Regions from separate parts of the Pelotomaculum schinkii genome, predicted to be linked through region 2. Evidence: riboswitches for the same ligand, from Rfam matches in the RefSeq annotation. Region 2 holds a riboswitch; each other region holds the start of a gene.
What was found. A riboswitch is a leader RNA that binds a small molecule or an ion and turns the genes downstream of it on or off. The one in region 2 is predicted to bind molybdenum cofactor.
Positions count from the first base shown of each region.

Region 1: linked by a shared signal. The riboswitch ahead of fdhF (formate dehydrogenase subunit alpha) and the one ahead of Psch_RS11110 (formate dehydrogenase accessory protein FdhE) in region 2 are both predicted to bind molybdenum cofactor.
Region 3: linked by a shared signal. The riboswitch ahead of Psch_RS10505 (aldehyde ferredoxin oxidoreductase C-terminal domain-containing protein) and the one ahead of Psch_RS11110 (formate dehydrogenase accessory protein FdhE) in region 2 are both predicted to bind molybdenum cofactor.

Region 1 covers NZ_QFGA01000001.1:1,780,299-1,783,574, forward strand. Annotated here, with positions in the region: gene fdhF (formate dehydrogenase subunit alpha) at 1-1,273, opposite strand, end outside; molybdenum cofactor riboswitch at 1,469-1,588, opposite strand; molybdenum cofactor riboswitch at 1,674-1,791, opposite strand; gene Psch_RS08250 (hypothetical protein) at 1,961-2,254, shown strand; gene Psch_RS08255 (spore coat protein) at 2,274-2,618, shown strand; gene Psch_RS08260 (hydrolase) at 2,880-3,276, shown strand, end outside.
Region 2 covers NZ_QFGA01000002.1:22,195-25,470, reverse strand. Annotated here, with positions in the region: gene Psch_RS11115 (4Fe-4S dicluster domain-containing protein) at 1-705, opposite strand, end outside; gene Psch_RS11110 (formate dehydrogenase accessory protein FdhE) at 820-1,641, opposite strand; molybdenum cofactor riboswitch at 1,931-2,049, opposite strand; molybdenum cofactor riboswitch at 2,140-2,260, opposite strand; gene Psch_RS11105 (HyaD/HybD family hydrogenase maturation endopeptidase) at 2,317-2,793, opposite strand; gene Psch_RS11100 (P-loop NTPase) at 2,889-3,276, opposite strand, start outside.
Region 3 covers NZ_QFGA01000001.1:2,261,273-2,264,548, reverse strand. Annotated here, with positions in the region: gene Psch_RS10515 (iron-containing alcohol dehydrogenase) at 1-426, shown strand, start outside; gene Psch_RS10510 (acetate uptake transporter family protein) at 780-1,382, shown strand; molybdenum cofactor riboswitch at 1,395-1,511, shown strand; gene Psch_RS10505 (aldehyde ferredoxin oxidoreductase C-terminal domain-containing protein) at 1,558-3,267, shown strand.

The DNA of each region.
Region 1 (3,276 bases), on a different contig from region 2:
CCTCCGCCAGGTCGATACGCCGCGGGTCAACCACGATCAGCTTCGCGCCTTTGCGCGCCGCCTGCCTCATTTTATACCCTATAATCGGGTGCGCTTCGGTAGTATTGGTCCCTATCAGCATCAATAACTGGGCATGGTTGGTAATATCATGAATAGAATTGGTCATGGCGCCACTGCCAAACGTTGTGGCCAAACCGGCCACGGTGGGGGCGTGTCAGGTACGGGCACAGTGGTCGACGTTGTTTGTGCCCATCACCGTCCTCGTAAATTTTTGCACCAGGTAGTTTTCCTCATTGGTACACCTGGCGGAACTTAAGGCCGCAAAAGAGTCCGGACCGTATTTCTCTTTGATGCCGGCAAGGCGGGTAGAAATCAGGTCCAGCGCCTCATCCCAGGAGGCGGGGACAAATTCGCCGTCTTTTTTCACCAGCGGCGTGGTGAGACGCTTTTCGTTTTTCACGAAATCCCAGCCAAACCTCCCCTTGACGCAGAGAGCCTTGCCGTTTACCACACTGCTGGGGTTGGAGCTTACGCCTATCACTTCACCGTCCTTTACGCAAAGGTCAAAGTTACAGCCGGTGCCGCAGAACGGACAGGTCGTTTTGACTCTTTGGAACTCCCAGCGGCGGCCTTTGCCGTGCATTTGTTTTTCGGTCAGCGCCCCGGTCGGACAGACGGAAACACACTGGCCGCAGAAAACACAGTCCGACTCCACCAGTTCATCTTCAAAAGCAGTGGTCGTTTTGGCATTGAAGCCCCTGTAGGCAAAATCCAGGGTGTTTTGACCGGTGACCTCGTCACAGGCCCGGACACACTTGCCGCACAAAATACACTTGTTCATATCACGAACGATAAAGGGATTGGTCGTTTCAAGCAGGTAAGCGTGCTTTTCTCCCTTGAAGGTGCTTTCCTTGACCCCATATTCATAGCAATAATCCGCCAGCTTGCATTCGCCGGCTTTTTCGCAGGTAAGGCAATCCAGCGGGTGGTTGGCAATCAGCAAATCGAGGATGGTCCGCCTTGCCTCCATCACATCAGGTGAATGCGTTTCCACCACCATGCCAGGGGCCACGGCTGCCGCACACGAGGCCACCAGACTGCGCGCTCCTTTCACTTCCACGACACACAACCGGCACGCCCCAACCGAACTCAAGCCATCCTCAAAACAAAGATGCGGGATGTCTATCCCCATTTGTTGGGCGGCTTTGAGGATCGTGGTACCTGCCGGAACTTCAACTTCATTTCCATTGATACTTAGCTTGACAAGCTCCAATATTACCCCTCCTCTCAGATTCCAACCTGCACAATTACAATTGCAACATCTACATATCTGCACCACTTACAACCAGGCGACCGTGTTGTTTTCGCTGAACATCAGTTAAAATTTAGCATTAAATTATAGCACCACCCTCTCCCCAACATAATAAAAAGCTTTGTCCCCATCTGAAAAGGGCAAAGCTTTAGAGTGAAAATAAAGCTATGTTCTCCTTTTCGCAACGGAAGGCGCGCCAATTTCTCAGAGCGCCCTAACGGCCAATAACCATGGCTTTACAGCTGTAGGTTAGGTGGCTAGGAGAGCAATTTTAAAAGAAGCAGTCATGCGCGGCAATGTGCGGCCGCTATAAACAAGAAAAAAGCCCTGTCCCATTTGTAAAAAGGACAAAGCTTTACGGCAAATAAAGCCATTTTCTCCTTTCCACAATGGGAGGCGCATCAGTTTCCCAATGCACCCTAACGGCCTGACAACCATACCTGCGGCTAAGGCTTACAGACTCGGAGATTAACTATGCAAATTTTCTACAGTTAATATTAGAATTCCTGCAAGATTCAATAAATTTATTTAAGTTAGTGGTTATTTTTTATTTTATATAACCAACTCATGGTCTTCCTGCGCTGAATAAATTTACAAACACGGTAAACAATACTTAAAAAGTAGAAATGGAGTGATGAAAGAGTGCAGATGAACATGTATCAGCCATCCAACCAGTTTCAACAAAGTCAGTTTCAGCAAAACCAGTTTCAGCAAGCGCAAGTAATGCCGGAACCCCCAAAAGTCATCTCAACCAAAGACAGCCTGTACCTGCAGGACGCCATGACCTGGGAATTGACCTCCATGAAGAAGTGCTTCCATTTTTCCAGAGAGGCCGTGGACCCCGAAATCAAGGCTGCTTTAGATCGAGTGGGGCAGCTCCATATGCACCACTATCTGAGGCTTTTGAACCATGTTAATCCGGCTAATACGGCAAATCGCTAAGAAAGGGTGAAGTGAATCCATGAACCAGCAAAATAAAATACAAAATCCCCAGGCCAATATGGCCCAGCCTAAAGGGCCGCAAATGAACGACCGCGACATGCTCAACGATACTCTGTCAAGCTTAAAATACCTGACTGACAACTTCAACGTTTTCAGCCGGGAAGCCAGCCACCATGCGCTGCACCAGGACGTTGTGAATATGCTTATTGAAACCCACGCCCATACCAGAGACATGTACAATCTTATGTTTCGCAAGGGCTGGTACTCGCTTGAAATAGAGCAGCCGCAAAAGTTGCAGCAGACTCACCAGCAGTTCGCAGGTTACCAGAACCAGTTCCCTTACGGCGGCATGGTGATGCAGTAAGGTCGGCTAAGACACCTGGCAGCCGCCAGGTGTCTTAGTATTTGGATTAAAACAGACCTTAATTAATTGATAAGTAATTGATAAGTTGGTTCCCTGCCAGATCATGCGCCGGCACAAGCACTCTCAGGAATAAGCTGGAAACTGAATTTATATTATGGTATTTGCAGGAAAATCCTTTGCCGTAAACGAAATTTATAGATTTGACATGAGGGGTATCACGACCACAGGAGAGTATCTGAAGTATCGAAAGGAGGCTATTTTGTGGATAATGATAAATTTCAAGAACTGGTCTTACAACAACTGCAGGCTCTTACCGGAAGCGTTCAAGCCGTTGGAGAAGGACAAAAGGCATTAGAAAAACGACAAACAGCATTAGAAGAAAGACAAAGCTCACTGGAAAATGGACAAAGGTCACTGGAAGAAAGGCAAAGGTCGCTGGAAGAAAGACAAAGATATCTGGAAGATGGACAAAGGTCGCTGGAAGATGGACAAATAGCGTTAGCGGAAGGACAAAAGATATTAGCAGAAGGACAGCAGTCATTGCATGATCGCCTGGACCGGGTAGAACAAAGCCAAATACGATTAGAGCAGGGACAGCGTAAATTAAGACACGATGTCGGCGAGATCAAAAAAGAAGTGAGCTATATTTGGGGCGACA
Region 2 (3,276 bases):
CACATCCCAGGTCAAGGAGGGGATTGACCTTTGCGTTACAGGGCGGTTGAATACTTCCGTCTTGAAGCCGATTTGATCAAAGGGTACATCCGATATATACAGCCAGGAAGTACCGCCGTATTCTTTTTCTCCGTAGATATGTTTAATGTACCTGGGGTCTTTGCTCATCCTGTCCTGTGCCAGTGCCAGCATTTCATCCCTTTCCCCGTAGGTTAAGGCGCCTGTGAGGCATGCCGTTACACATGCCGGCTCAAGTCCTTCTTCCTTCGTGCGGTCGTAACAAAAACGGCACTTTTGCACGTACGGAAGAGCCTTATCCCACTGGAAGCCGGGTACGTCAAAGGGGCAGGCGATCATGCAGTAGCGGCAGCCGACGCAGTAGTCCTCATTCAGTTCGGTAGGCTTGTAAATAACCGCCCCTTCTTTAGTCTTGACAAATGAGTGGGTAAAGCACGCCGACTCACAGGCTGGCTCATTGCAGTGCATGCATTGTCTTTTAACGAAGCGCCACTTGAGCTGGTCGCCTTCTTCGAGCACATAGGAGCTTACGTTGGTCCAGGTATCGGCGCTTAATTTCCCCGGGCTGTCCCAGTTGTTGGAGAACTCGCTCGGCTCGGCCGGCAGGTCGTTCCATGACTTGCACGAAACCATGCAGCTGCGGCAGCCGATACACCTGGTAATATCCACCAGGACACTCTTTGACATCGTTACACCTCCGGTTTCTGCTTTGATTTAAGGTGTTATTTCTAGACTTCTTCACGTTGCAGATGAAAGCTTTTTATTCCGGGATCATCATTTTGGGATCCCCGACGCTGGGTGTTATGACGTTGGCTGTGCTGCAGTAATTTCAACTGGTTGATTAACATAGCCTTCCTGCAACGCCAATAGGTCCAGGTGGACAGTATTGATGTCTTCCCAGAATAAATCCAAATTGCTGCTGTCAAACATCATGGCCTCATTGAGAGTTTTTATATAGCCGTGACAGTTGTCGCAATAATAAACGCGGTATTGCTCCATTCCTTCCACGCTGAAGAACCGCGATTCATTACTGGAGCAGTAAGGGCAGCCCAGGCGCTGGAATCTCCATCTTGCCTCACACATACCGCAGTACAGATATCTCTTCCCTTCTTCCTTTTCAAGCAGTGCCAGGGTGGGTTTGCCGCCGCAAACCGGGCAGGCGCCTTTTAGCCATTGTTCAGGGGCAAAAAAAGTAGAGACCTTACGTGCGTACTGCTTCATAAACGGTTTGACCACATGGTTTAAGATAAAGCCTAAGCTTTCAGGGGATAATTCCTCATTGAAAGATTCCAGCAGGTTTGTACCAGGTGTGAAGGCCTGCATAACAAAAAGTTCTCTTGCCTCAGCGGCAGCCGGTAAAGCGCTTAAAATTTTGTTTATATCACCCTCCAAGTCCGGTTTATGCTTTACAACGATGCCTGCAACGTCTTTTAAAACATCAAAAAACATATCCGCATTTGCCTGCGGTGGGCAGACCTTTATTATAGGCACATCATTTTCCCTTAACGACTTTAATAACCCAGCCTGCGGCCTAACAACCGTAACTGCATCATCCGGAAGAACAATCTTTGTAAACTCCTTGTTGAAATCAATAAGCATTTGCTGAACCGTATTGTTTGTCATTCTAAACGCTCACTTTCTATGAGTTTTCCAGAACCCTCCTTGTGAATGAATTAACAAAATACTCAACAAGTTATATGTGTTTATATATGCACCCCCTTTAAACAGTTGTATATGAACCATGCTTCACATTTGGCCGCATTTAGGCTGCCAAAATCCAACTAACCATTTCTTTAAAGAGGACCCCTTACGGATAAGACTCTAGTAGCGCTATTTATAAGATTTAGAATGGATAAATACCTCTAAAAACATAAAGGTAAAGCTTTATCCAACGTGAAAAGGACAAAGTTTTACCTTTGTTTAAAGATCTCCTTTCCACAATGGGAGGCCCAACAGTTTCCCGGTGAACCCTAACGGCCAGAAAACCATCCAATTGTTTAGGTTGTAACTGGCTCGGAGAAACATAATGATATTTTTCAAAAAACATTAATTATTGCAAAGCTATATCAATAGCTCTAAAAGCAAAAAAACTTTGTCCAATGTGAAAAGGACAAAGTTTTACCTTTGCTTAGGAGATCTCCTTTCCACAATGGGAGGCCCAACAGTTTCCCGGTGCACCCTAACGGCCGGTAAACCATACCAATTGCTTAGGTTATAACCCGGCTCGGAGAAATATAATGATAATTTTCCACTAAATATCTAAAATTCCTTCTAAATTACAATAATACAAAATATTTTTTATGCAAAAATTTTTAATATTTCCTTTTTTATAAGTTGCATCAAACGGGGGAGTGTGTTTTGAAGGGTTGGTGACAGCTCGGTTTGGTAACCGATAACCTCAGGCTGGATACCAAAAATTATCGTAGGGGGAAGCTTATTCATTTTAGTCGCTAATAATAATACTTCGCTAAGATTAATATCGTGCAGGGAGATGAGCTGGCCTGTGGATTCAATAAGCAGCTCATCTCCGGGAACACGAAAAATAGCTCCTGGCACTGCCCCGGCTTCAACGCAATCAACTATGATAGCGTAATCTGCTTCTTCCAGCCAGTACAGCAGGTCAATCCCGGCGGTGCCACCATCGACCAGTTCGACATTACGAGGCAAAAGCTCCTTTTTCATCTCCCGGATGAGATGTATGCCAATGCCCTCATCACCCAGAAGCAGGTTGCCAACGCCGATAACAAATACTTTTTTGCTGTTCTCTTGATCCATTTTCAGCAGATCCTCGCAGGTGCGTTTATAGGGGCCGCTATGGCGGCGCCACGTATCATGAAAATACCAGCCGATGCAGGTGCGATTTCAATTTATTATATGATCTTCGAATTGCTCAGTATTTGGCCCAACTGTTTGATAAAATTGGTATGCAGCAGTTTATCAGTGTCACCCAGGGCTTCCTCAAGGTCTTCATCAAAGTCAATTGAACCTAGAAAGGGGACCTTTAAGCCGGCCAGAGCCTCTCCGGCGGGGGAATCCTTTTTTATTTTCATGTTCTCCAGGACTCCGATGACCGGGATGCGGAGTTCCCTCAATACCGATAATTCCTTTTTCATTACTTCCCGGGCTACCCGTGACGGTGTTGTGACCAGGAGAAACTCAACCCTCTCCATCAGGCGGATTACATCCAGGGTTGGGTCACCGGTGCCGGGAGGCATATCAACAATTAAAAAGTCCAGTGACTCCCAACGGGTTATGGCC
Region 3 (3,276 bases), on a different contig from region 2:
GCAGCAGCAATGGCAGGCTGGATGTTAGCTTACCCTCACGCTAACACCGGACACTCAGTCGGACAAACACTAGGCGGATTCTTTGATGTGCCTCACGGACACTCTGTTGCATATGCAGAACCTTGGACAATGGAATATAATGCGGAAGTAGTGCCTGAAAAGATCAAGTATGTAGCTGAATGTTTGGGAGTAAGGTTTACAGGTAAGGAAACATCGAAAGAAATCGGTGCGAAAGCAAGAGACGCTTTCATTGATTTCAGAGACAACACGTTAGGGTTAAAACCTGCCACTGAGTTCCCTTACGATGAAAGCAAGTTCGAGGAAGCTGCAAAGGTAATTGAAGCGGATATATTCCAGCTTTTCCAGCCCAGAAAGATTACTGCTGCTGAAGCGCTTGGGATTTTAAAGAATATTTACAAAAAATAAAAGTTCTATCCGTAAAAAGCAGTTGGTCTTTAGCGGTTAATTGGGGTGGCACAGGTTTGCAAAACCACCATCGTCAATATGCAACCCTGTACCACCCGCTGACCGTACATCCTTACAGTGCATATATGGCGATTATGATGAGCATAAATTTAAATAACTAAATCTCATGCTTTGCAGAAAAGCCGCTAAAGAGCTATAACAAAATTTTGTGGTTTTTCCTGAGTGTACAGGTAATTAAAAAATGATACACCCTGTATACCCTGGAGGCAGTACATCCCTGGTTTGTATGGTGTGTAGGAGAACGTTATTTGTCTAATTGTCTTAATGTTTAAAATAGTTAGGAGGTTATTTGGATGTCTGATAATTATGCAACTGCCAATCCGGCGGGTTTAATCGTAATGGTTTTTTACCTGTGCGCCCTTCTACCAGTACTAATTGGCATTGCTCCGGCTTCAGCCCTCATCATACTTGTGCCGCTGGGTTTGGTAGGCAGTATCGTGCAGTTTATTGCCGGAGCCATTGAACTCAAGCGCGGTGATGTCGTCAACGGCAACATAACTTTAGCCTTCAGCGCCTTTATGTTCTATGGAGCCATCTCCTTTATGTTTAAGTTCTTAAACGTTGGACCACAGGATACCTCCTTAGTAGACGGCTGGGTGTTTTTGAGCATGGGCATCATTTTGCTGGGTCTAATTGGACTTCCCATGAGAGCAGGCTTTGTCCCCGGACTTTTCTTTGTCATTACAGTCATCTTCTTCGGACTCATGGGCTTTGGCAACCTTCTCGGCATGCCGGTTTTAACTAAAGTAGCCGGTTGGGTTGAGATTATTGCCGTTATTTCATTAATTTGGATTATCATTGCAACCATAATCAATACCGCTTATGGCAAAGAAGTCGTTTCCCTCGGGCCGCCCTGGATTAAGACCGTGCCCGCAAAAGAAGGAGTATCTGCATAAAAGCATATTTAAGTGAACAATTATTTCCGAGTTAAACAGCCTACAGCAATTGCCATGGTTGTTAACCGCTAGGTATAAATGGAAACGTTTGTGCCTCCCTTCTTGGAAAGGAAATATTGATTTCATCAAACATGATTTCAGATGGAATTTTTAAAAAGGAGGTACTGCGATTTCAATGGCTGATAAATTTATCAGAGTAAAAATGGATTCAAAGACAGTCGTTTATGAAGAAAGAAAAGACCTGGAGTTGTATGGCGGCCGCGGTCTTATTGATAAGATTCTAACCGACGAAGTAGACCCCACCTGTGACGCATTGGGCACCGGCAACAAACTTATAGTATGCGTAGGGCTTTTAAACGGCACGGCTGCCCCGGCCAGTGGCAGGATCTCAGTCGGCTGCAAAAGTCCGCTGACAGGAGGGGCTAAAGAAGCCAATGCCGGCGGCACCGCAGGCGCGGCCTTTGCCAGATTGGCGCTTAAATGCATTATTATTGAAAACGCACCCGCTGGAGATGCCTGGTATATTTTAAAAGTGAACAAAGACGGCGCGGTATTGCTGCCGGGCGATAAATATGTGGGTTTGGGCACCTATGCCACAGCTGAAAGGTTAATGCAAGATTATGGTAACAAGGTAAGTGTTATGGCCATAGGCCCAGCCGGCGAAAGAGGCTATAAAATGGCTTCAGTCCAGGTAAGCGATCCCAGCGGCCATACCGCCCGCGCCGCCGGCCGGGGTGGTGTCGGAGCGGTCATGGGTTCCAAGAGGATCAAGGCCATCGTCTTGGATACGGAAGGCGCTAAACTTGAGGCCGAGTATGCCGACAAAGAAAAGTTCATGGAAGCTAATCGGAAATTCGTTGAAGGTATTAAAGGACATCCCATTTCCGGAGGCGGTTATCCAGCCATGGGCACAGCAGCCGGAGTCATGGGTGTCAACGCTCTGGGCGCCCTGCCGACGAAAAACTTCAGCGACGGCAGATGGGATCAAGCAGAAAACATCAGCGGCGAAACCCTGGCTAAAAACTGCAGTGAAAGAGGCGGCCGGACCGGTCACGCCTGCCAGCCCGGCTGCATCATCCATTGCTCCAATGTTTACCACGGCCCGGACGGCAAATACCTTACCTCAGGCCTGGAATACGAGACCATCGGTCTGGTTGGTTCTAACTGTTTAATATCCAACCTGGACACGGTTGCCAAGATTGACCGCATGTGCGACGACATTGGTATTGATACCATGGATACGGGTGCAGCCATAGCTGTTGCGATGGAGTCTGGGAAAATCGCCTGGGGCGATGATGAAGCAGCAATTAAGCTGGTCCAGGAAATAGCGGACGGCACAGAATTCGGCAATATCATCGGCAACGGCGCGCTGGCTGTTGGTAAGCGCCTCGGTGTAAAGAGAATTCCGGTTTCCAAAGGGCAAAGCTTTGCCGCCTATGATCCAAGGAGCTTAAAAGGAACAGGAGTCACTTATGCCACTGCTCAGCAGGGAGCCGACCATACCTGCGGCAACTCGCTTGGTACCGTTGAACAAGTTAATCCATACGATAAGGCAGGCCAGGTTGAATTATCAACCATGCTGCAGGTAGCTTTTTGCATGAATGATTGCACGGGTATGTGTCTGTTTAATACTTTCTGCACCACAGAAGAACCGTACCTGCTGGCGCTAGTTAATATGTTCGCAGGCAAATTCGGTGGTGAATGGACTGTCGATAGATTGATGGGCCTGGGCGTCGAAGCGATAGCGCTGGAGAAAAAATTCAATGAGGCAGCTGGTGTGCCCAAAGTCGATGTCCCTGAATTCATTAGGACTGAAGTTCTTCCGTCAAGCGGCGCCGTGTTTGACATTACGGATGAAGAATTAAGTCAAGCGATACCTTTCTAAGCAATTAGC